2 regions of the Bradyrhizobium sp. LA2.1 genome follow, and region 1 is predicted to be linked to the other one. Evidence: predicted binding sites of a transcription regulator. Region 1 holds the regulator's gene; the other holds the start of a gene.
The links. The regulator PhoB, encoded in region 1, activates phosphate uptake and scavenging genes when phosphate is short. The targets are predictions, from matches to a motif close to TGTCATNNANCTGTCAT.
Positions count from the first base shown of each region.

Region 2: the regulator PhoB is predicted to act here: its motif matches at 8,336-8,352, upstream of ABIB95_RS03850 (acetoacetate decarboxylase).

Region 1 is NZ_JBEPQI010000006.1:259,748-271,699, reverse strand. It holds gene ABIB95_RS13915 (OpgC domain-containing protein) at 1-30, opposite strand, end outside; gene apaG (Co2+/Mg2+ efflux facilitator ApaG/CorD) at 211-603, shown strand; gene ABIB95_RS13905 (Hsp33 family molecular chaperone) at 747-1,754, opposite strand; gene argF (ornithine carbamoyltransferase) at 2,052-2,975, opposite strand; gene ABIB95_RS13895 (aspartate aminotransferase family protein) at 2,975-4,183, opposite strand; gene ABIB95_RS13890 (GcrA family cell cycle regulator) at 4,640-5,152, shown strand; gene phoB (phosphate regulon transcriptional regulator PhoB) at 5,389-6,096, opposite strand; gene phoU (phosphate signaling complex protein PhoU) at 6,112-6,828, opposite strand; gene pstB (phosphate ABC transporter ATP-binding protein PstB) at 6,840-7,661, opposite strand; gene pstA (phosphate ABC transporter permease PstA) at 7,658-8,503, opposite strand; gene pstC (phosphate ABC transporter permease subunit PstC) at 8,505-9,494, opposite strand; gene pstS (phosphate ABC transporter substrate-binding protein PstS) at 9,639-10,652, opposite strand; gene ABIB95_RS13855 (ATP-binding protein) at 10,797-11,952, opposite strand, start outside.
Region 2 is NZ_JBEPQI010000002.1:201,358-213,309, reverse strand. It holds gene ABIB95_RS03885 (TetR/AcrR family transcriptional regulator) at 1-418, opposite strand, end outside; gene ABIB95_RS03880 (PaaI family thioesterase) at 488-1,018, opposite strand; gene ABIB95_RS03875 (enoyl-CoA hydratase) at 1,172-1,942, shown strand; gene ABIB95_RS03870 (acetyl-CoA C-acyltransferase) at 2,232-3,428, shown strand; gene ABIB95_RS03865 (MFS transporter) at 3,542-4,837, shown strand; gene ABIB95_RS03860 (carbohydrate porin) at 4,834-6,237, opposite strand; gene ABIB95_RS03855 (transporter) at 6,259-7,275, opposite strand; gene ABIB95_RS03850 (acetoacetate decarboxylase) at 7,389-8,171, opposite strand; gene ABIB95_RS03845 (patatin-like phospholipase family protein) at 8,392-9,567, shown strand; gene ABIB95_RS03840 (type 1 glutamine amidotransferase domain-containing protein) at 10,035-10,835, shown strand; gene ABIB95_RS03835 (TadE/TadG family type IV pilus assembly protein) at 10,948-11,601, opposite strand; gene ABIB95_RS03830 (TadE/TadG family type IV pilus assembly protein) at 11,601-11,952, opposite strand, start outside.

The DNA of each region.
Region 1 (11,952 bases):
CGATCCCGTCACTTGGTCGGCAATGGTCATCGGGGGTTCGAAACCCTTCCGCAAATCGCGACGTGTCATGGAGTGTACAGGTCCGGCCGTCGTCTCGCAAAGCGGCCGGATCACATTGGGTCTACTTCCTCGGCAATTCTGGCGGCACGATGTCACCAAAACCGCCTGCGGGCGTTGGTTCCCGGCCGGGTTTTCGTTATGATGGCCGCCATGTATCGCGCTGTGACCCGCCAGATCGAAGTGACCGTCGAGCCGAACTTTGTTCCGGAGCAGTCGTCGGCTGACCGCTCCCGCTATTTCTGGTCCTACACCATCGTCATCACCAATTCCGGCGACGAAACCGTGCAGCTGAAGACGCGGCACTGGATCATCACCGACGCCACCGGCCGCCAGCAGGAGGTCAGGGGCGAGGGCGTCGTCGGCGAGCAGCCGACCCTGGCTCCCGGCGAGCGCTTCGAATACACCTCCGGCGTGCCGCTCGCGACCGCCTCGGGATTCATGACGGGCCGCTACCAGATGGTCAGCGAAAGCGGCGAACGCTTCGAGATCGACGTGCCGACGTTCTCGCTGGACAGCCCGGACAACAAGCGGGTGTTGAATTAGCGCGGTGCCGTAGGGTGGGCAAAGGCGCAAAGCGCCGTGCCCACCATTCCAAACGTGGCGCATAAGATGGTGGGCACGCTGCGCTTTGCCCACCCTACGACTGGATTGCTTCGCTGCGCGCGCAATGACGGAGGATGCGACGCCTACGCGTCTTCCACGCCCGCCTCGTGCGGCGTGAACTGGTACACCGACGAGCAGAACTCGCAGGTCACGACGACCTTGTCGTCCTTGACCATGGCGGCGCGGTCGTCGGGCGAGAAGCTCTTCAGCATCGCACCAACCGCGTCGCGCGAGCAGGAGCATTGCGCCTTCAGCACCAGCGGATTGAACACACGCACGCCGCGCTCGTGGAACAGGCGGAACAGCAGCCGCTCGCCGGAGAGTTCGGGGTCGATCAGCTCGACGTCCTCGACGGTCTCGACCAGCGAACGCGCCTCGACCCAGGCGTCGTCTTCGGCGACAGCATGCACCTCGGCGCCTTCGGGCGCATCGCCGGGATGCAGATCGGCCTGACGCGCGCGCTCGGGCGCCTTCGGCAGGAACTGCATCAGCATGCCGCCGGCGCGCCAGCGATGCTTGCCGCCGTCGTTCGAGCGCCACTCCTCACCGACCGCGAGACGCACGCGCGTCGGGATCTGCTCGGAGCGCATGAAATATTCGTGGGCGGCATCTTCCAGGCTGCCGCCGTCGAGCGCGACCAGACCCTGGTAGCGGCTCATGTCGGGACCCTGGTCGATGGTCATGGCGAGATGACCGTTACCGAGGAGCGTGCCGGAATCTTTTGTCTCGCCGAGGCGCTCGGCATCGTAGCGCGCATAGGCGCGGAGGCGATCCGGCGCCATGTAGTCGACGACCAGGAACGACACCGGACCGTCGGTCTGGGCCTGGAGGATGAAGCGGCCCTCGAACTTCAGCGCCGAGCCGAGCAGCGTCGTCAGCACGATGGCCTCGCCGAGCAGCTTGCCCACGGCAGCGGGATAATCGTGCTTGGTCAGGATCTCGTCGAGCGCGGGACCGAGCCGCACGAGGCGGCCGCGCACGTCGAGTGCGTCGACCTCGTACGGCAGCACGGCGTCATCGATGGGAACCGCTGATGGTGCGCGAACCGGGCCTTCAGGCCCGGTATTCATGTCAGGGGATTGGGAAACCATGGCGCTTTATCTGGGGTCGATGGAGGAAAATGGAAGAGGGCGCGGAGCGCTCCCCGGCATGCAGAATAGATCGCACGAAAGCACGACAAACTCAGGGTCGCCCCGGGGGCGCGCAAAGCGCGAGCCCGGGACCCATAACCACAGGATTACGATGTACCCGGCGACGACCACTCCGAGTCCTCGCCAAACAAATCTCTGTGGTTACGGGTCCCGGATCGGCGCGCCGCTGTGCGGCGCTGGTCCGGGACGACGGCAGTGGATGCGGCCACCGGCGCGGCCACCCGCTCCACCGTCTCGTTACTTCACCGCGTCAAAGCACCAGGCCAGAATGCCCTTCTGCGCATGCAGGCGGTTTTCGGCCTCGTCGAACACGACCGATTGCGGGCCGTCGATCACTTCGTCGGTGACTTCCTCGCCGCGATGGGCGGGCAGGCAGTGCATGAACAGCGCATCGGGCTTGGCCAGCGACATCAGCTTCGAATTGACCTGATAGGGCTTGAGCACGTTGTGACGGTGCTCGCCTTCCTTGTCGCCCATCGACACCCATGTGTCGGTGACGACGCAGTCGGCCCCCTTCACGGCGGCCTCGGGATCGGTGCCGAGCACGATCGGCGCGCCGGTGGCCTTGATGAAGTCCCGCATTACCTTTTTCGGCGCAAGCTCCGGCGGCGTCGCGACATTGAGCTTGAACTTGAAGCGCTCGGCGGCATGCGCCCAGGACGCCAGCACGTTGTTGTCGTCGCCGGTCCAGGCCACCGTCCTGCCCTCGATCGGGCCGCGATGCTCTTCGTAGGTCATGAGGTCGGCCATCACCTGGCAAGGGTGCGAGCGCCGTGTCAGGCCGTTGATGACGGGCACCGTCGCATATTCCGCCAGCTCCAGCAGGGCCTCGTGATTGAGGATACGGATCATGATGGCGTCGACATAGCGCGACAGCACGCGCGCGGTGTCGGCGATGGTCTCGCCGCGGCCGAGCTGCATCTCGGCGCCGGTCAGCATGATGGGCTCGCCGCCGAGCTGGCGCATGGCGACGTCGAACGAGACGCGGGTGCGCGTGGAGGGACGCTCGAAGATCATCGCCAGCGTCTTGCCTTCCAGCGGCTTCACCGGCTGGTGCGCTTTCTGCTTCGCCTTCATGGCGGAGGAGGCCGCGAGCATGCTCTTGAGCTCCGACAACGGGAGCTCGTTGATATCCAGAAAGTGCTTCGGGGACTTGCTCATCAGCTCGCCGCCCGCTTGGTCTGACTGGACGAGATCGCGGCGCAGGCGCGCTCGAGCCGCCCGACGCTGTCCTCGATCTCGGCTTCGGTGACGATCAAAGGCGGCAGGAAGCGCACGACATTGTCGCCGGCGCCGACCGTGAGCAGTTTTTCGTTGCGCAATGCCGCTCCGAGATCGCCTGACGGCACCACGGCCTTGATGCCGATCAGAAGGCCTTCGCCGCGCACTTCGCTGACGATGTCAGGATAACGATCGATCACGGAGGCGAGCTTCTGCTTGAGCAGCAGCGACATCTTCTGCACGTGGTCGAAGAAGCCGGGCTTGAGCATGACGTCGAGCACAGCGTTGGCAGCCGAGATCGCGAGCGGATTGCCGCCGAAGGTCGAACCGTGCGAGCCGGGCCCCATGCCGGCAGCCGCGTCCGCGGTCGCCAGCACCGCGCCGATCGGGAAGCCGCCACCGAGCGCTTTGGCCAGCGACATCACGTCAGGCGTGACGCCGGTGCGGCGATGCGCGAACAGATCGCCGGTGCGGCCCATGCCGGTCTGCACCTCGTCGAACGCGAGCAGCAGGCCCTTCTCATCGCAGAGCTGGCGCAACGCCCTCAGGAAGGCGGGCGTTGCCGAACGCACGCCGCCCTCGCCCTGGATCGGCTCGATCAGGATGCCGGCGGTCTGCGGACCGATCGCCTTCTTGACGGCTTCGACATCGCCATGCGGGACCTGGTCGAAGCCGTCCATCGGCGGGCCAAACCCTTCGAGATATTTTGCCGAACCGGTCGCGGCGAGCGTTGCCAGCGTGCGGCCGTGGAAGGCGCCTTCGAAGGTGATGATGCGGTAACGTTCCGGATGACCCTTGGAGAAGTGATGATGGCGGACGAGCTTGATCACACCTTCCAGCGCTTCGGCGCCGGAATTGCAGAAGAACACGAAGTCCGCGAAGCTTTCGTTGCACAGACGCGCGGCGAGCTTCTCGCCGTCCGGGCTCTGGAACAGGTTCGACATATGCCAGAGTTTGGTGGCCTGCTCCTGCAACGCCTTGACCAACGCAGGATGAGCATGGCCGAGCGCATTCACCGCCACGCCCGAGGTGAAATCGAGATAGCGATCGCCATTGGTCGCAATCAGCCAGCAGCCTTCACCGCGCTCGAAACCGAGGTCGGACCTGGCGAAAACGGGGAGCAAATGCGGCGCTGCGCTGTTAGTCATGACGATCACTTGAATGTTGCGGACGGTGTGAGCGTGCATTGCGCAACGCACCATTGACCGGCCCGGAAAACGAAACGTGCCGCCTTTTAAGGGCGGCACGTGTGACTATCTTATGCCTGGTGAAACCGGTGTCAATGCCGCCCGGAAAGCCTCGCGAAACGCAAAATCCGTAGTCTTGCGGTGGCGATTTTGCGTATTTCCGCCACGGAACATGTGGAAGCGAGTCGGCGGACTCTTGCGCGTGAGTCACGCCATATTGTAGCGTTTGGCTTGTCAGATACGACATCTCGTGCAGCAGTTCTGATCCTCTAAGTCCTCATGTACCGGCGTAAGCGTTCGGGCGCATCTGGTGCGCCCGGCGAGCCTTAAGGGATTCTGGCGGCACGGGTTTTTCGAAGCTTAGGCATTCGCCGTGCGGCCGCCAGGATGGCAGGCGCCGGCGAAGGAAAGGGTGCAATGACCGTTTTGACCTGGTCGGATGATCGCGTCGAGCAGCTGAAAAAGCTCTGGGAGGCCGGACTTTCGGCCAGCCAGATCGCCGCTGAACTCGGCAATGTGACCCGCAATGCCGTAATCGGCAAAGTGCACCGGCTCGGCCTGTCGGGCCGCGCCAAGAGCCCTTCATCGGCAGCGCCGCGGCCGCGCAAGGCGCGTCCGGCGCAGCACATGATGCGGGTGACACGCCCGATCGCACGCGGCAACACCGCGCTGGCGCAGGCCTTCGAAGTCGAGGTCGAGGCCGAACCGGTCACCTACGACAACGTCGTGCCGATGAGCCAGCGGCTGTCGCTGCTGGAGCTGAACGAGGCGACCTGCCACTGGCCGGTCGGCGATCCCTCGAGCCCGGATTTCTTCTTCTGCGGCGGCAAGGCGCTCTCCGGCCTGCCCTACTGCGCCCAGCACTCGCGCGTGGCGTATCAGCCCGCGGCCGAGCGCCGGCGCGCGCCGGCGAAGCCGGGTCCGCGCTGAAGTCGTTCTGAGCTCAGACAAGGAGCCGTCACACGATGACGGCTCAGCAAATCCGATGTCGTCCCGGACAAGCGCGCCTCAAGCGCGCGCTGATCCGGACCCCCTAACCACCGCAAGATGTGGCTACGGGGACTCGGAGTTACCTTTTCGCACAATAATCACTCGCGGTGGGCGTCCTGGACCCGCGCTTACGCTTGTCCGGGACGACACCGAGAGATGGCCGCAGCTCACCGAGCTTACGCCTGCTCCGCCTTCGCAAAGCGATCGTCCAGTGCGTAGCCCGCGCCGCGGACGGTGCGGATCGGGTCCTGCTCGCGGCCGAGATTGAGCAGCTTGCGCAGGCGGCCGATATGGACGTCGACGGTGCGCTCGTCGATGTAGATGTCACGGCCCCAGACGCTGTCGAGCAGCTGCTCGCGCGAGAACACGCGGCCGGGATGCTCCAGGAAGAACTCCAGCAGGCGATATTCGGTCGGACCGAGATCGATCGGCCGGCCCGAGCGCGCCACGCGGCGCTTGTCGCGGTCGAGCTCGATGTCGCCATAGGCGAGCACGGTGGCGAGCCGCTCCGGGCTGGCGCGCCTGAGCAGGCCCTTCACGCGTGCCAGCAGCTCCGGCACCGAGAACGGCTTGACGATGTAGTCGTCGGCGCCGGTCGCAAGGCCCCGCACCCGCTCGCTCTCCTCGCCGCGCGCGGTGAGCATGATGATCGGGAGCTGCTTGGTCTCGGGCCGGGTGCGCAGCCGCCGGCACAGCTCGATGCCGGAGAGGCCCGGCAGCATCCAGTCGAGCACGATCAAATCGGGGATATGCTCCTTGAGGCGGGTGTCGGCATCGTCGCCGCGCATCACCGTCTCGACGTCATAGCCGTCGCCTTCGAGGTTGTAGCGGAGAAGCTCGGTGAGAGCTTCCTCGTCCTCAACCACCATAATGCGTGCGCCCATGGTGTTCGTCGCTCCTTAAGTGTTCGGGACCGTCGTGGCGAAAGTCGTCATGTCGCCCTTCGGCCGCTTGTCGGTGATCGCCTGGCCCTCGATCATGTAGAACACGGTCTCGGCGATGTTGGTGGCGTGGTCACCGATGCGCTCGATGTTCTTGGCGCAGAACATCAGGTGGATGCAGAACGAGATGTTGCGCGGATCCTCCATCATGTAGGTGAGGAGCTCGCGGAACAGCGAGGTGCAGATGGCGTCGACTTCCTCGTCGCCCTTCCACACCGCCATCGCCGCCGGCAGATCGTGCGCGGCATAGGCGTCCAGCACCGACTTGACCTGCTGCTGCACGAGATCGGTCATGTGCTCCAGGCCGCGGAACAGCTTGAGCGGATGGAAATCCGTCTCCAGCGCCGCGACGCGCTTGCCCATGTTCTTGGCGAGGTCGCCGATCCGCTCGAGATCGGTGGCGACGCGCATGGCGCCGACGATCTCGCGCAGATCCACCGCCATCGGCTGGCGGCGCGCGATGGTGAGAACGGCGCGCTCCTCGATCTTCTTCTGGAGCGCGTCGAGCTCGGTGTCGATGGTGACCACGCGCTGGCCGAGCGCGACGTCGCGGCGGATCAGCGCGTCGACGGAATCGACGATCATGCGCTCGGCGATGCCGCCCATCTCGGCGACCAGGCGCGTGAGCTCCTGGAGGTCGGTGTCGAAGGCCTTTGCGGTATGTTCAGAACCCATGTTCCGTCTCCTCAGCCGAACCGGCCGGTGATGTAATCCTGCGTGCGCCGGTCGGTCGGCGACGTGAAGATCTTGCTGGTGTCGTCGAACTCGATCAGCTCGCCGAGATACATGAAGGCGGTCTTGTCGGAGACGCGCGCCGCCTGCTGCATGTTGTGGGTGACGATCGCGATCGTGTAGTTCTCGGACAGTTCCTGGATCAGCTCCTCGACCTTGGCGGTCGAGATCGGGTCGAGCGCCGAGCAGGGCTCGTCGAACAAGATCACCTCGGGCCGCACCGCGACCGTGCGGGCGATGCAGAGGCGCTGCTGCTGGCCGCCGGAGAGCGACAGGCCGGAGGCGTTGAGCTTGTCCTTGACCTCGTTCCACAGCGCGCCGCCGCGCAGCGCCTTCTCGACGCGGTCGTCCATCTCGGACTTCGAGATCTTCTCGTAAAGGCGGATGCCGAAGGCGATGTTCTCGTAGATCGTCATCGGGAACGGCGTCGGCTTCTGGAACACCATGCCGACGCGGGCGCGCAGCAGATTGAGGTCCAGCTTGGGGTCGAGGACGTTGGTCTGGTCGAGCATGAGCTGACCGGTGACGCGCTGGCCCGGATAGAGGTCGTACATCCGATTGAAGATGCGCAGCAGGGTCGACTTGCCGCAGCCCGACGGGCCGATGAACGCCGTGACGCGGTTGGTACCGAGCGCCAGATTGATGTTCTTCAGCGCGTGGTGCTCGCCGTAATAGAAATTGAGGTTGCGCACCGTCACCTTGGCCGGAGCTTCGGGCAGCACCGGCGCTTGGGGCAAACCACCGGCCGCGCTCATCGATACGGAAAGATCACTCATTTTGCGGTCCTCTCGGCGCTCAGAATGCGCGCGCCAATATTCAGGGCAAGAACGGTCAGGGTGATGAGCAGCGCGCCGCTCCAGGCGAGCTGCTTCCAGTAGGCGTAGGGGCTCTGCACGAAATTGTTGATGGTGACCGGCAAGTTCGCCATCGTCTTGTTCAGACCCAGGCTGAAGAACTGGTTCGACAGCGCGGTGAAGAGCAGCGGCGCGGTCTCGCCGGCGACGCGGGCGGTGGCCAGCATCACGCCGGTGATGAGGCCCGAGCGCGCCGCGCGATAGGCGATGCGCTTGATCACCAGCGAGCGCGGCAGGCCGAGCGCCGAGGCCGCCTCACGCAGTGCGTTCGGCACCAGCAGCAGCATGTCCTCGGTCGTGCGCAGCACCACCGGGATGACGATCACCGCAAGCGCGAGGCAGCCGGCAATCGCCGAGAAGCCGCGCATCGGCACCACCACCGCACCATAGATGAACAGGCCGATGATGATCGAGGGCGCCGAGAGCAGGATGTCGTTGATGAAGCGGATCACCGAGGTCAGGCGGTCGTTGCGGCCGTACTCGGCGAGATAGGTGCCGGCGAACAGACCGAGCGGCGCGCCGATGCCGACGCCGAGCACGGTCATGATGATCGAACCCACGATGGCGTTGCGCAGGCCGCCCTCGGTCGAGCCCGGAGGCGGCGTGTCCGCAACGAAGAGCTCCAGGTTCAGGCCGGCAATGCCGTTGTAGAGCAGCGTCATCAGAATCAGCGCGAGCCATGTGACGCCGAAGGCAGCGGCAGCCAGGCAGAGCACACGGATGACGATGTCCATGCGGCGGCGGCGTGCGTAGATCGGGTTCATGTTACTTCCCCGCCTTCTTTTCAAGACGCATCAGCATCAACCGTGCAGCCGCGAGCACGAAGAATGTCAGCACGAACAGCAGCAGGCCGAGCAGGATCAGGCCGGACTGGTGCAGGCCGTCGCTCTCGGCGAACTCCGATGCGATCGCCGCCGAGATCGTGGTGCCCGGGGCGAAGATCGACGACGAGATGCGGAACGAGTTGCCGATGATGAAGGTCACCGCCATGGTCTCGCCGAGCGCGCGGCCGAGCGCCAGCATGACACCGCCGATGACGCCGACGCGGGTGTAGGGGATCACCACGCTGCGCACGACTTCCCAGGTGGTGCAGCCGACGCCGTAGGCGGCTTCCTTGAGCACCGGCGGCACCGTCTTGAACACGTCGACCGAGATCGAGGTGATGAAGGGCAGCACCATGATGGCGAGGATCAGCGCCGCGTTGAACAGGCTGAGATAGGACGGCGGGCCTGCGAAGATCGCGCCCAGCACGGGGACGCCGTCGAAGATCTTGATCATGAAGGGCTGGAACGTGTTGGCCAGGAACGGGCCGAGCACGAAGAAGCCCCACATGCCGTAGATGATCGAGGGAATGCCGGCGAGCAGCTCGATCGCCATGCCGATCGGGCGGCGCGCCCATTGCGGGCAGAGCTCGGTCAGAAAGATCGCAATGCCGAGACCGACCGGAATGGCGATCGCCATCGCGATGAAGGAGGTGATGAGCGTGCCGTAGATCGGGCCGAGCGCGCCGAGCACGGGCGGATCTGCCGACGGCGCCCAGCGCTGCGTCCACAGGAAGGCGAAGCCGTATTCCTTCATCGCCGGGAACGCGCCGACGATCAGCGAGATGATGATGCCGCCGAGGATGAGCAGCACCGAGATCGCGGACAGCCGCGTGATCCAGTAGAAGGTGAGGTCGCCGAGCTTGAAGGCGCCCAAGGCCTTGGCGCGGTCATACGGTCCGGCGTCGTCGATTACATCGCTCTGAACGGCCATCTCTGCCACGCCGATCCCCTGTGCCCGTTTGATATACGCTTGTTGTCGGTCTTGTTGTTGGTCTTGCGCTCCGGATGCGGCGCGAGGCCGATCCGGAGCGGAGGTCTTGTGAGATCCCGGCGCCCAGTCCGGGACACAGAGCGCTTAGCTCTTGATCTCGGCAGCCCAGGTCTTCTCGATCAGCTGGACGACCGGGTCCGGCATCGGGATGTAGTCGAGCTCTTCAGCCGCCTTGCCGCCGCTCTTGAAGGCCCAGCGGAAGAACTTGATGGCTTCCTGCGAGGCTGCCTTGTCGGTGGCATCCTTGTGCATGAGGATGAAGGTCGCCGCCGTGATCGGCCAGGACTTGTCGCCGGGCTGGTCGGTCAGGATGACGTAGTAGCCGGGAGCCTTGGCCCAGTCGGCGTTGGAAGCGGCGGCCTGGAAGGCCTCGACGGTCGGCTGCACTGGCTTGCCGGCCTTGTTGACGAGACCGGTGTAGGTCAGCTTGTTCTGCTTGGCATAGGCGTACTCGACGTAGCCGATCGAGTTCTTGGTCTGGCTGATGTTGCCCGACACGCCTTCGTTGCCCTTGGCGCCGACGCCGACCGGCCACTCGACCGCGGTGCCCTCGCCGACCTTGCTCTTCCAGTCCGCGCTGGCCTTGGCGAGATAGTTGGTGAAGTTGAAGGTGGTGCCCGAACCATCCGAGCGGCGGACCACGGTGATCGCGTCCGACGGCAGCTTCACGTTCGGATTGAGCTTCTTGATCGCGGCGTCGTCCCACTTGGTGATCTTGCCGAGATAGATGCTGGCCAGGGTCTCGCCGTCGAACACCAGCTCGCCGGGCTTCACGCCCTCGATGTTCACGACCGGAACGATGGCGCCCATCACCATCGGCCACTGGACGAGGCCGTCCTTTTCGAGCTGCTCGGCCTTGAGCGGCGCGTCGCTGGCGCCGAAGGTCACGGTCTTGGCCTGGATCTGCTTGATGCCGCCGCCGGAGCCGATCGACTGGTAGTTCAGACCGTTGCCGGTCTCCTTCTTGTAGGCGTCAGCCCACTTGGAATAGATCGGGAACGGGAACGTCGCACCGGCACCCGTGATGTCGGCAGCAAACGCCGCCGTCGCCGATGCGGCGACCAAGCCGGCAGCGACGATAGTTTTGATGAAATTCATGGTGGTCTCCATACAGGGGAGCGAAGCGCCATCCGCGCCCGATCGCGCTCCCCGTGCCGCCCCTTTAGGAGCGGTCGGCTGTGCTTTTACGAAGGTTTCGTGACAGCTGGATGACACGGCCAAGCGATTGAAATCGCTTGAATATCAGGTTGAAGCCGCGGTCTTCGCCTGGGGAAAACAGGCCGTGAAAACGGCGCCCTGCTTGGGCACGCTCTCGATCAAAAGCCGGCCGCGATGGCGGTTAAGAATATGTTTCACCAGCGATAATCCGAGCCCCGTCCCGCCCTGCGAGCGGCTGTCGCCGACGTCGACCCGGTAGAACCGCTCGGTCAGTCGCGGCAGATGCTCGGGCGCGATGCCGGGGCCGAAATCGCGCACCAGGACCCGGATTTCCTGAGTTCCATCAGTGGCTGCCGCCGCGGCCAGCGACACGATGACACGTCCGCCCGACGCCCCGTATTTGAGCGCGTTCTCGATCAGGTTCTCGAACAGGCGGAGCAATTCCTCGCGGTCGCCCGCGATCATCACCGGGGTCTCAGGCAGATGGGTTTCGACCTCGACCTGGCGCTCCCGCGCCAGCGGCTCGAGCCCGTCGGCGACCTGGAAGATGATCGGCAGCAGGTCGACCAGGGTGTCGGGCCGCACATGGGCCGACAGCTCGACCCGCGACAGCGAGAGCAGATCGTCGATCAGGCGCGCCATCCGGGTCGCCTGGTTGTGCATGATGCCGAGGAACCGCTCGCGTGCCTTGGGATCGTCCTTGGCCTGGCCCTGGAGCGTGTCGATAAAGCCGGACAGCGCGGCGAGCGGCGTGCGCAGCTCGTGGCTGGCATTGGCGACGAAATCTGCGCGCATCTCCTCGACCCGGCGCAGCGGCGTCTGGTCGTGGAAGGTCATCAGCATGCATTTGTCGGCGCCGCCGAAGGAGGTCGGCACCGGCACAGGCGTAATGGTCAGCTCCATCCAGCGGTCGACCGGCACATGGTCGAGATAGGTCGTGCGCCGCGGCTCAGTGGTCGCAATGGACTCCCGCAGCGCCGTGATGATCTCCGGCGAGCGCAGCGCGAACTGGGCGAGCTCGTTCTTGCGCAGCGCCGGCGCCAGCTGGGCGGCGGCGGCATTGAGATGGATGACACGCCCGGCGCGGTCGAGCAGCACCGCCGGATCCGGCATGCCGGCGACGACCGCGGCCACCGCCGCGCTCTCGACCGGGTTGACGCGGCGGGTGTCGTCGCGCGAGGCGGCGTTGTCGTGCAGCCGCCAGGGGATCAGCGCCGCGGCCGCGATGCAGAGGAACACG
Region 2 (11,952 bases), on a different contig from region 1:
AATCGGTCATCATCTCGACCATCTCGTCGAGCTTTCCGGCAAAGGCCTTTCGCGTCTTCGGGCTCTCGCGGGCGATCTCGGCGCCGAGCGCGGGAATAGAGCAGCCGTGGCCGGGATTGTCCCGATGCAGCGCCGAAAGATAGGTCTCGACGATCTGGGTCAGTTGCTTTTCGGGCGCAACCTGATGGGACTGCTTGCGCCAGTGCTCCATCGAGCGGTCCATGGCGTAGGCAAAGGCCTCGATCACCAGCGCCTCGCGCGAGTCGAAATGCGCGTAGAAGCCACCATGGGTCAGGCCCGCCTCCTTCATGAGGTCGGCGACGCCGATGCCGTGAGCGCCTTTTTCGCGCAGCCGCACGGAGGCCTTCTTCACGATTCGGTCGTGGGTTTCCTGCTTGTGTTCCCGGGAATAGCGCATGCGGGTCTCATTGAATGTCGGAGATCATCTCATAACACAGAAATGGACCAGGCGGTGCATTAATTCATGTTAAGTTGTCGCGCCGATCATGGAAAAGGTTGCAGTTGCATGGACTGCGAGCGCACCCTTGCCGTCGCGCACGAAACCTTCCGTGTAGCTGGTCTGGCGTCCCAGCTTGATGATCTTGCCTTCGGCCGAGATCAGCCCGGAACGGACCGACAGCGGGCGCAGGAACGTCATTTTCAGGTCGAGGGTCACGGACGATTGCCCGGGCTCCAGCCGCGTCGAGATGGCGCAGCCCATGGCGGTATCAATCAGCGCCGCGGCGGTCGCGCCGTGCAGGAGGCCGATGGTATTTTCGAGATCCTCGCGTGGCTCAAGTTCCATCACGATCCGGCCCGGCTCGACCACGGCCATAGTGAAACCGATCAATTTTGCGAAGGGCGGCGGCGGCAACCGGCCGTCGCGGATTCCCAGCATCGCGTCCATGCCTGAAAGCCCCATCGCTACTTTTGCAACCGGCGCAGGCACCTGCCAGTCCACCACGCGCTCACGCCGCTGGGCGGGCGAAAACAGGTCGAGTTGATCGTTACAGGTCATGGCGGCCTCTTTGTATGATGTATGTCATACTATGTCACGAACTTCGCCATGGCAACTCCGCCCCTCACCCGCTTGACAAGCAGAGCGTTTCGGCACCGAAGTGATCCCGACCCGCGCGCCTCGCGCATGTCCACGAAACTCCGAGATGCTCCGATGGAAATGCTCAACAATCACTGCGGCGTGACGCGCGATGCGCGCGGCGTCGTCCATGTCGCGATCTGCAACGCCGGCCCGCTCAACATTCTGGGCTCGCCCGTCACCGATGCCGTGCGCGAAGGCCTGCAGACCCTTGCGACTGACCGCAGCATCCGCGTCGTGGTGCTGCGCGGCCAGAGCGAGAAGAGCATGATCGGCGGCGCCGACATCAAGGAGATGGCCAAGCTCGACCAGAAGTCAGCCGAAGCCTTCATCAGCCGCCTGCGCGATCTCTGCGAAGCCGTGCGCCAATTCCCGGCCCCCGTCATCGCGCGGATGCCGGGCTGGTGCCTCGGCGGCGGCCTCGAAGTCGCCGCCGCCTGCGATTTCCGGGTCGCCGCGCATGATGCGCATTTCGGCATGCCGGAGGTCCGCGTCGGCATCCCCTCGGTGATCCACGCCGCCCTGCTTCCGCGCCTGATCGGCTGGGCCCGCGCCCGCTGGCTGGTGATGACCGCGGAGAACATCGACGCGCCGACGGCGCTGGCCTGGGGGCTGATCGACAAGGTCGCGCCGGAGGGCGGATTGGATGCCGAGGTCGAACACGTCGTGAAGGCGCTGCTCGAATGCGGCCCCGAGGCGCTGCGGTCGCAAAAGGCGCTGCTGCGGCAATGGGAGGAATTACCGCTGACGGAGTCGGTAAATCTCAGCGTCAAGGTGTTCGGCGAGTCATTCCTGACGGACGAGCCGACGCGGCTGATGCAGGCTTTCGTGAACAGGAAGAGGTAATCCAAAAACAGTGTCATGCCCCGCGAAGGCGGGGCATCCAGTACGCCGCGGCCCCTCGATTCATCACAGCTGTCTCGGAGTACTGGATCGCCCGCCTTCGCGGGCGATGACAGTGTTTGGTGTGGCGGCTACCGCCCCCCTAGCCGCAGCCCAAGCCGCCCCCCTCCTCCAATCGAACGACCAAATCTCATCCGACCCACGACAATTTCTCATGCCGGTCGCGGTTGCATTTTTTGCGCCGCATCATATGATAACCATAATCTTTTCCGTCATCGCTGGGAGTTTCATCATGGCCGAAGCCACCGATCCCGTCGTCATCGTCTCCGCCGCCCGCACCCCGCTCGGCCGCTTCATGGGCGAGCTGTCGCCGCTGGCGGCACACAAGCTCGGATCGCATGTGATCAACGCCGCGCTGGAGCGCGCCAAGCTTGCGCCCGAGAAGGTGGATGAAGTTTTCATGGGCTGTGTGCTGCCGGCCGGACAAGGCCAGGCGCCGGCTCGCCAGGCGGCGCGCGCAGCCGGCCTGCCCGACGCCACGGGCGCGACCACGGTCAACAAGGTCTGCGGCTCCGGCATGAAGGCGACCATGCTGGCGCACGACATCATCCGCGCCGGCTCGGCCGAGATCGTCGTTTCCGGCGGCATGGAGAGCATGAGCAACGCGCCCTATCTGCTCGCCAAGGCGCGCGGCGGCTACCGCGCCGGGCACGACCGCATCATCGACCACATGATGATGGACGGGCTGGAGGATGCCTATGAGACCGGCCGCTCCATGGGCGATTTCGGCGAGGCCACCGCGGAGGCGTATCAGTTCACCCGCAAGGACCAGGATGCCTACGCGATGGAGACGCTGAGCCGCGCGCGCAAGGCGGTCGAGGGCGGCGCGTTCAAGGCCGAGATCGCGCCGATCACGCTCACCGAGAAAGCGGGCCCGCGCATCGTCGCCAATGACGAACATCCGCTGAAGGTCGATCCTGCGAAAATCCCCGGATTGAGGCCGGCGTTCCGCGCCAACGGCACCATCACGCCGGCCGCCTCCTCCGCCAATGCCGACGGCGCCGCCGCGCTGGTGCTGACGAAGCGCTCGCTGGCTGATCGCAACGGCCTGCCGGCAATTGCCGAGATCAAGGGTCACGCCACCCACAGCCAGGAGCCGCAATGGTTCACGACGGCGCCGATCCCGGCGATCCGCAAGCTCCTCGACAAGATCGGCTGGAGCGCCGGCGACGTCGATCTGTTCGAGATCAACGAGGCCTTCGCCGTGGTGGCGATGGCGGCGCAGCGCGACCTCGGCATCCCGCGCGAGAAGCTGAACATCAACGGCGGCGCCTGCGCGCTCGGCCATCCCATCGGCGCCACCGGTGCGCGGCTGATCGTGACGCTGCTGCACGCGCTCGAGGCGCAAAACCTCAAGCGCGGCGTTGCGGCACTCTGCATTGGCGGCGGTGAAGCCACGGCCATCGCCGTGGAGCGTCTGACGCACTGACCTAGACACGTCCGAAAATGAGGGAACTCTGTCATTTTCGACAGACACGTTCCGTGCCATTCTGCAAGCTCGTGCAGGTGTCTCAAAGCCTGCCCATCAAACATTGAGGCCCAATGATCTCGAACTGGCTCGCGGCGACACTCAGCCGCCGCAACATCCACTACGGCTGGGTGATGGTCGGCGTGACCTTCCTCACCGCGCTGATCAGCGCCGGCACGGTCGGTGCGCCCGGCGTCTTCATCGTCCCGCTTCAGCACGAGTTCGGCTGGAGCACGGCGCAGATTTCCTCCGCGCTGTCGATCCGCTTCATCCTGTTCGGGCTGATGGCGCCGTTCGCGGCCGCCCTGCTCAACCGCTACGGCCTGCGTAACGTCACGCTGACCGCCCAGCTCATCGTGGTCTCGGCGCTGGTCCTTTCGCTCGGCATGACTGAAGTCTGGCAGCTCGTGTTGCTGTGGGGCGTCGTGATCGGCATCGGCACCGGCATGACCGCGCTGGTGCTGGGCGCCACCATAGCGACGCGCTGGTTCGCCGCGCGGCGCGGCCTCGTCGTCGGCATCATGACCGCGAGCGTCGCCACCGGCCAGCTCGTATTCCTGCCGCTGCTCGCAAGCCTGACCGAACGTTACGGCTGGCGGCTCGCGCTCGGCTTCGTCTGCATCGCGCTCGGCGTCTCCGCCGTGGCGGTTCTCCTCGCGATGCGCGACCGGCCGAGCGATGTGGGCCTGCGCCCGTTCGGCGACGAAGGCACCGAGCCCCTGCCGGCCCCGCCGGTCAGCCATGGCTCGATCACGGGCGTGGCGCTCGGCACGCTGCGCGACGCCTCGAAGTCGCGCGCGTTCTGGATCCTGTTTGCGACCTTCTTCGTCTGCGGCGCGTCGACCAACGGCCTCGTCCAGGTACACCTGATCCCGATGTGCCTCGATTTCGGCATCCCACAGGTGCAGGCGGCAGGCCTGCTCGCCGCGATGGGCATCTTCGACTTCTTCGGCACTATCATGTCGGGCTGGCTGTCGGACCGCTACGACAACCGCTACCTCCTGTTCTGGTACTACGGCCTGCGCGGACTCTCGCTGATCTTCCTGCCCTTCAGCGACTTCTCGTTCTACGGGCTATCGATCTTCGCGATGTTCTACGGGCTCGACTGGATCGCCACGGTGCCGCCGACGGTGCGGCTCACCGCGCAGAAGTTCGGGCCCGAGCGCGCCAATCTGGTGTTCGGCTGGATCTTCGCCGGCCATCAGCTCGGCGCAGGCACCGCGGCGTTCGGCGCCGGTTTCTCGCGGACGGTCTATGAGAGCTACCTGCCCGCGTTCTTCATCGCCGGCGCGCTCTGCGTGTTCGCCTCGCTGATCGTGCTGGCGCTATCGCGGCAACCCAAGGCCGAGCCGAAGCCGGCGATGGCCTAGTACCTGATCGTGGTGGTGACGCCGAACACTGCGGCGTCACCGATCCGCGAAACGCCGGTCGGATCATTCGGATTGGGGATGCCGCCGGAGGGGCGGAACACGTATTGGAAGTAAGGCGCGATCAGCCAGCCCGGCTTGATATGCGCCTCATAGATCATCTCGATCAGCGTCTCGTTGCTGCGCACCGGACTCTGGATGCCGGTGAAGGCCTGCGTATCGAGATCAAGATTGCGCGCGGTGTTCGAAATCCGCATATAGGCCATCGCCACGCCAAAGCGATCGAGCGGACGGCCTGGCGTGAAGCCGACGAAGCCGATGCCGCCGTCCACGTAAAGGTCGATCAGATTGCGGTCCGGCGGGCTGTAGGCAATGCGGCCGAACGCGGTGACGCCCGGGATCGAGGCGGACGTGGTGTTGTCCTTCACCTCCGGCGGGCGATAGAGCACCTGCTCGATGACGGCGAAGACACCGTAATTGCCACGAAGTCTTGCAGGCACACCGCTTCCGCCGGGATCGGCGATCGACAACCCCTCCGCCGTAAAACGCTGGCTGTCGAACGAGCCGTAATGCTTCCAGGCGCCCGGCGTGAAATTGCCGGCGAGCGGCCGGCCGCCGATATCGATGTCGTAGTTGAAGCGGACCTGCCCGATCACCCACGGCGGATCGTTGGCGCGGAACGCCAGGCCATGATGGTCGCGCAGCTGCGGATCCTGATCGCCCGGACCTGACGGATCGCCGTTGAACACCGCACCGAACGCAGTGATGTTCTCGGTCAACGCCGCCTTGATGCGGATGCCGGGCACAGCGATCGGCGGTGCCGGGCCGCCGGCCGGAAGATTGCTCGCCTTGATCGCGGGCCAACCGAAGGTGCCGTTGATGAAGAGGTCGTCGGTCTGGCTGTCGAAGAACTCGACGTCGGCGGCCTGCTGGCCCGCCCTGATGTTCAGGCGGTCGCCAAAGAAGCTCTGCTCGAAATAGGCGTTGTAGAGCCGCTGGTCCGGCAGTGCCTCGATCTCGCTGATGGTGGCGAGGTTCATCACATAGTTGCGGCTCAGCCCCTGGCCGTAGATCACGAACGCATTGGCGTAGAAGCGGCCGCCGGTCCAGCCAACGAGCTTGTCGAGATCGGCATCAACCGAGAGATCGAGGCGCCCGAAATGAATGGCCCCGCGCTTCACGCCGCCGGAGACGTTGGCGATGTTGTCGGCGATGTAGGTGGCGCCGAAATTCAGGCCCTTGTTGGCGAGCCCGTCATGCCATTCGTTGAACCATTTTGGCGCCAGCCATGCTGCCGCGCTTTCGTCCTTGGCGCCGGCGAGCGCGCCGGTGCTCGCCACCGTTGAGGCCAGCACTATCGCGGCCGCATTTCGCAGCGGAAATCTGTAGGACGTCCCGATCACGGCTGATACCGGCTGCGTACGCTACCTGAAGATACCCGTGCGCCGCATGAACAGATAGGCCGCCCCCACCGACGAGGCCATCAGAAGCGCCGCCCAGAGAAATCCGCTCTCGACATCGGTGAGCGGCAGGCCCTTGGTGTTCATGCCGAAGATGCCGGTGATCAGGGTCGGCGGCAGCAGCAGCGAGGTCACGATGGAGAGCGTGTGGAGGTGGTGGTTGCTCTCCTCCTCGTTCTTGAAGCGCAGCTCCTCCTCGAGCAGGCGGCTGCGTTCGCGGAGCTCGACGATGTCGTGATCGAGCCCGTCCAGCCGCTGCGCCAGCTTGCCGGCGTGAATGCGCAAGGCCGGCGCGAGATGATCGGTGTTCTTCTGATCGAGCCGGTGGAACAGCACGCGCAGGCCGGTGAGCTGGCGATGCAACCTGACGCAGGTCCGGCGCAGCCGGCCGAGATTGCGGCGCATCTCCGGCTTGGCGTCGTCGGCCAAAATCCGTTCCTCGATGTCGTCGATCTCCTGGCCGAGCTTGTCCGCCATCCGGTCCAGTGTGTCGGCGACCTCGTCAACGATCTTTTCCAGGAGATGGGCGACGTTGTCGACGCGGTAGCCGCCTTCGAGCACGCGGCGCGTCGCATCGGCCGAGCATAGCGCCTGATGCCGGCCGCTGACGAGAAGATGCTCGGTCATGGCGAAACGCAGGAACGCGGTCTCTTCCGTCGCGCTGTCGATGTCGCGCACGAGATCGGAGAAGACGCCGTAGACGCAATGGTCGATGACGTGAAGCTGCTGGAAAGTGTCGTTGGACAGCAGGAGGTCGCGCGCGAGCGGCGGCAGCTGTGACGCCGCGATCCAGGGCCGTGCGCGCGCATCGGTCAGGTTGAAATGCAGCCAGAGCCGGCCGTCATGGCTGAACTCGATCGGCTGGTCGATCGGCAGCGCCTCGGCACTGCCGTCGCCGTGCAGCCGGAACGCCCAGACCAGTCCGGGAATGGCGGGCACGGAATCCGATATCGCGCTGACAAGCTTCGCCGGCTCAGCCATGGCCAACCCCAACCGTCAACAAATGCCCCGCTTCCGGAAGATGGCTGACGGCATCTTCCGGACCTCTCACGGGTACTCAATTACGGCTTTGTTACAGTTTGATGATGGCCGCCCTACTCCGCGGCCAGCCCCGTCGCGGCCACCGCCTCGGCCTCCTTGACGTAGTCGTGCACGACGCGGCCGAACGGCAGCGTAAGATCGGCGATGTAGTGGTGCGCGCCCAGGCAGCGGCGAACCGGGAAATCCGCGACCGGCGCGTTGACATGCGGCACCAGATGCAGCCGGCCGGGCCCCATCCAGGAGCCCTTCGGCACGATGTCGATGAGGTTGATCGCGACGAGCTGACAGACTTCGAGACGGCCGTCGACGCCCGGGATCATCTTCAGATTGATCTGCGTCTTCGACAGCGTCGCACGGGTGCGATCGCCGTTGCCGGCCATGCTCTCGTGCTTGTAGCCCATCGTGCCCATGGCGACGAGCTGGCCGGCATATTCCAGCGTGCCCGTCAGCGTGTCCTTGACGATCTCGAGCTTGGGATGGGCGTATTTCTTGGGAAAGCCCCAGATCTCGCGGCCCGCCGCGATCGGCGGATCATCATCCAGATACATCTGCGAGACGAAATTGACCTCCTCGCCGTTGAGGCGCGCCGGAATGACGAGGCCGGATTCGGTGTAGCTGCCGAAGCCGGAGGAGTCCGGCATCTTGATCCATTCGTAATGCACGATCGGCTGGTCGATCGGCTCCAGCGGCTCAGGCAGGCCGGCGCGGATCAGCTCCGGATCGGTCTCGTAGGTGATGACGAGGAATTCGCGGTTGACGAAGCGATAGGGCCCGGCCGGATAGCTCGGCCCCGCCGCCGGCATGGACGGAAGTCTCAGCACGTCTTCCCTGCGCATCCTGATCTCCTGTGTGTGATGCCCGCCCGGCGGCGTCAGGCCTGGACCGCAAATTGCTAGCCGCGGTCATTGACTACGATGTGAAGGATTTCCGTCAGGCGCACGACCTCCCGCCATTCCCGCTGCGGTCGGCCTGCATGCGGACGATGCATCGGCGCTGAAATTGTCATCACGCCGTCACTGCCGGACGCAATCGTTTGGTCCACGCTAGGAGGCACCCATGGACGCCCGCACGTCGCAACCGGCTCATCAGACGCATCAGCCTCCCGCACGGGGCTGGCGCCCCGAACGCTGCGACCGCGTCGCGCTGGTGCTGCAAGGTGGCGGCGCGCTCGGCGCCTACCAGGCCGGCGTCTACCAGGCGCTGCACGAGGCCGGCATCGAGCCCGACTGGGTCTGCGGTGTCTCGATCGGTGCAATCAATTCCGCCATCATCGCCGGCAACAAGCCGGAGAAGCGGCTGGAAGCGCTGCGCATCTTCTGGGAGCGCATCACCAATCGCAAGATCTGGCATTACACGCCCGACGGCGACATCTTCCGACAGTGGCGCAATCTCACCAGTGCGTGGATGACCTCGGCGATGGGCCAGCCCGGCTTCTTCACTCCGCACCAGGTCAATCCCTGGTTCAGCCCGGTCGGCGCGCGCACCGCCACCAGCTATTACGACACGATGCCGCTGAAGGAGAGCCTGCTGGAGCTCGTCGACTTCGACCTCATCAACGAGAAGAAGGTCCGTTTCGCGGTCGGCGCGGTCAACGTGCTCTCGGGCAACTTCATCTATTTCGACAATTCCCATGACGAGATCGAGCCGGAGCACATCATGGCCTCCGGCGCCCTGCCCCCGGCGCTGCCGATGGTGCGGATCGGCACCGATCATTTCTGGGACGGCGGCATCGTCTCCAACACGCCGCTCCAGCATCTGCTCGACCAGGAGGACGCCCTCAACTCGCTGGTGTTCCAGGTCGACCTGTTCAGCGCACGGGGCGTGCTGCCGCGCTCGATCCAGGACGTGATGGCCCGCCACAAGGACATCATGTATTCCTCGCGCACGCGCCACAACACCGACGTCTACCGCCGCACCCACAACCTCAAGGTTCTGCTCTACAAGGCGCTGGCGAAAATCCCGGACGAGCAACTCTCCGACGAGGATCGTAGCCTCAAGACGAGCCTGCGCAACATGCCCGAGATCGCGATCCTGCACCTGATCTACCAGCAGAAGGCCTATGAGGGCGACGCCAAGGACCACGAATTCTCGGGCACCTCGATGCGCGAGCACTGGACAAGCGGCTACGAGGACACCAAGCGCACGCTGAAGCGCCGCGACTGGATCAAGATGCCGGACGAAGGCATGGGCCTCGTGGTGCACGACGTGCACCGGGAGACGGAGAGCGCGTAAAGCACCCCGCGCGGGCTGCTCCAAACAAAAACTGCGAAAACAACCCCATGCACAGTAGCCGGCGCGTGGCGGATCAATGACTTACGTTTTACCGAAGTAAACTTGACTCGTCGGGCAAAACAGGAGCATGATGTCATCATTGCAAAATCGCACGATGCATCCGCTCCAGGCCGATCGCGCCACATGGTCAGACTACGCTGCATCCCCTAAATTGCGCGCGGAATGACGTTGGGAGGCTGGCTTGCGCGCCATCAGCGAAGCCGCTTACTTCTTCGGCAGCGACAGATTATTCCCTCCGCAGGAGCCTTCGGGGCGAGCTTGCGGAGCGAAGCGGCGTGCTCCGCCCGATCTGCTCCAGTCGTTGCTTGAAACGCCAGAACGGTCGTCGCGTCAGGTTGCCGTTCGCGTCGGCCGGATTGTTATGAAGTTCTAACCGCAAGACGATCAAGCAAATCGCAGGAGACACCATGTCCAAAGGAAAAGTGCTCGTTGTCGGCTCCAATGCCACCCGTATCGAAATCCAGGGCGGCGGCACCGGACCGACCGGCCAATACCTCAATGAAACCGTCGTGCCGGCGATGGCCGTGATCGATGCCGGCTACGAGGTGGTGCTGGCGACGCCGAACGGCAAGCAACCGTACATCGATCCGGCCTCCGATCATGCGGCCCATTTTGACGGCGACGAGAAGGCCTACCGGCGGGGACGCGACTTCTTCGACAAGGACCCGGCGATGACCAACGTCCATACGTTGCGCGCGATCGTGGACGGAGGACTGGATCAATACGCCGCCGTTTTTGTCCCCGGCGGGCAGGGCCCGGTCGTCGACCTCATGCAGGATCCCGAGCTCGGCAAGATTCTGCGATATTTCCACGAACGGAAGAAGATCACGGCGCTGCTCTGCCACGGACCGATCGCAACTCTGGCCGCCCTGCCCGACGCCAAGGCCTATCGCGCCGCCCTGATCGCCGGCGACAAGGCCAAGGTCGCGGAGCTGGGCAAGGGCTGGCAATATGCGGGATACAAGATGACGGTGTTCACGGCCTCGGAAGAGATACCGATCGAGGAGCAGTTCCTGCACGGCAAGATCTACTTCACCATGCCGGACGCGCTGGGAGCTGCGGGTGCCGAGGTCAGCCGAAGCGCCGTCGACTTCGAGCCTTACGTCGTCGAGGACCGCGAGCTGATCACCGGCCAGAATCCGCGGTCCGACCATCCCATCGCGGCAAAGCTGATCGCAGCGCTCGACCGCGCCACTGTGGCGGCGTAAGCGTTTACTCCAATGTCATCCGGCCCGGTGCGCAATTGCGCTCAGGGGAGGAAATCGGGACAGAAGCGTGCCTCAGCGGCATCCGGCTTCTTTCGGACCGCGTTCCGTGAAACTAACAGGTCTTCTGCTGCAAGTGCTGCACGCAGGTGCAGGTCTTCGCCGCCGGATATTTCACGTCGTAATAGGGAAAACTCGACGTGGCGGGGGTGTTCGTCGAGCAGCGGGGGAACAGGTAATAGCTGTCGGACAGCTTCACCGTGCCGGCGATCGTGAAGCCGAGGTTGGGCGCGTAGTCGTAGGACACCTCGCTCAGAATGAGCGAGATGTTGGCATTGCTGGTGCCGCCCGGCGCGGTAAAGGACGACAAGGTCATCTGCTGACCGGCGGCCCTCGCCCCCGACGTACTGGTCGACTTGCTCCATTGCACCGTCGCGTTGCCATTGCTGTCGGTCGAGACCTCGGAGACCGTGATCGTCATCAGCGAGGTGCTGCCGTTCTTGATGGGATAGGGAGCCATGATGGAGCTCGCCGCAGCGAGAATGCCGTCCATCTGGGTCGACGTGACGGCCGTGTTCTGCGAGATCATGTCGGCAACGCTGTGCGCAGTCGCGCTGACCTTGACGTTCATGGCGAGCCCGTTCCCGAGCTCGACGCCGCCGACATAGAGCACCAGCATGAACGGCGTCACGATGGCGAACTCCGTCGCTGCAACAGCGCGTACATCGGTCAACATCTGCCGAGCGCGAGACGACAGGGCGGAGATCATCAGGTAGCTCCTGGCTCGTTCTGGAACGCGGCGGACGACATGAGCAGCCGGTTGCCATTGCTAAGGTTCGAGAGATTGAAGCCGAGCGGCCCGAGCACGACCGGCCAGACATACATGACGCGGAGAACGACGATATCGCCGGAATCGCCCGGATTGTATTGCCAGCTGTTGGTCACATTGCCCGAGCCGTCGAAGGTCAGCGTGGGCGTCGCCGTGCTCGCGGAAGACCAGGACGTTGCGACCTGCATGTCGACCATCAGACCGCTGCAATTGAACAGGATCACGATCTGATCGCAGACCTTCTGCTTGAAAACCGCCTGGTTCATCTGCGCCGACTGAACCTGCCCCGTC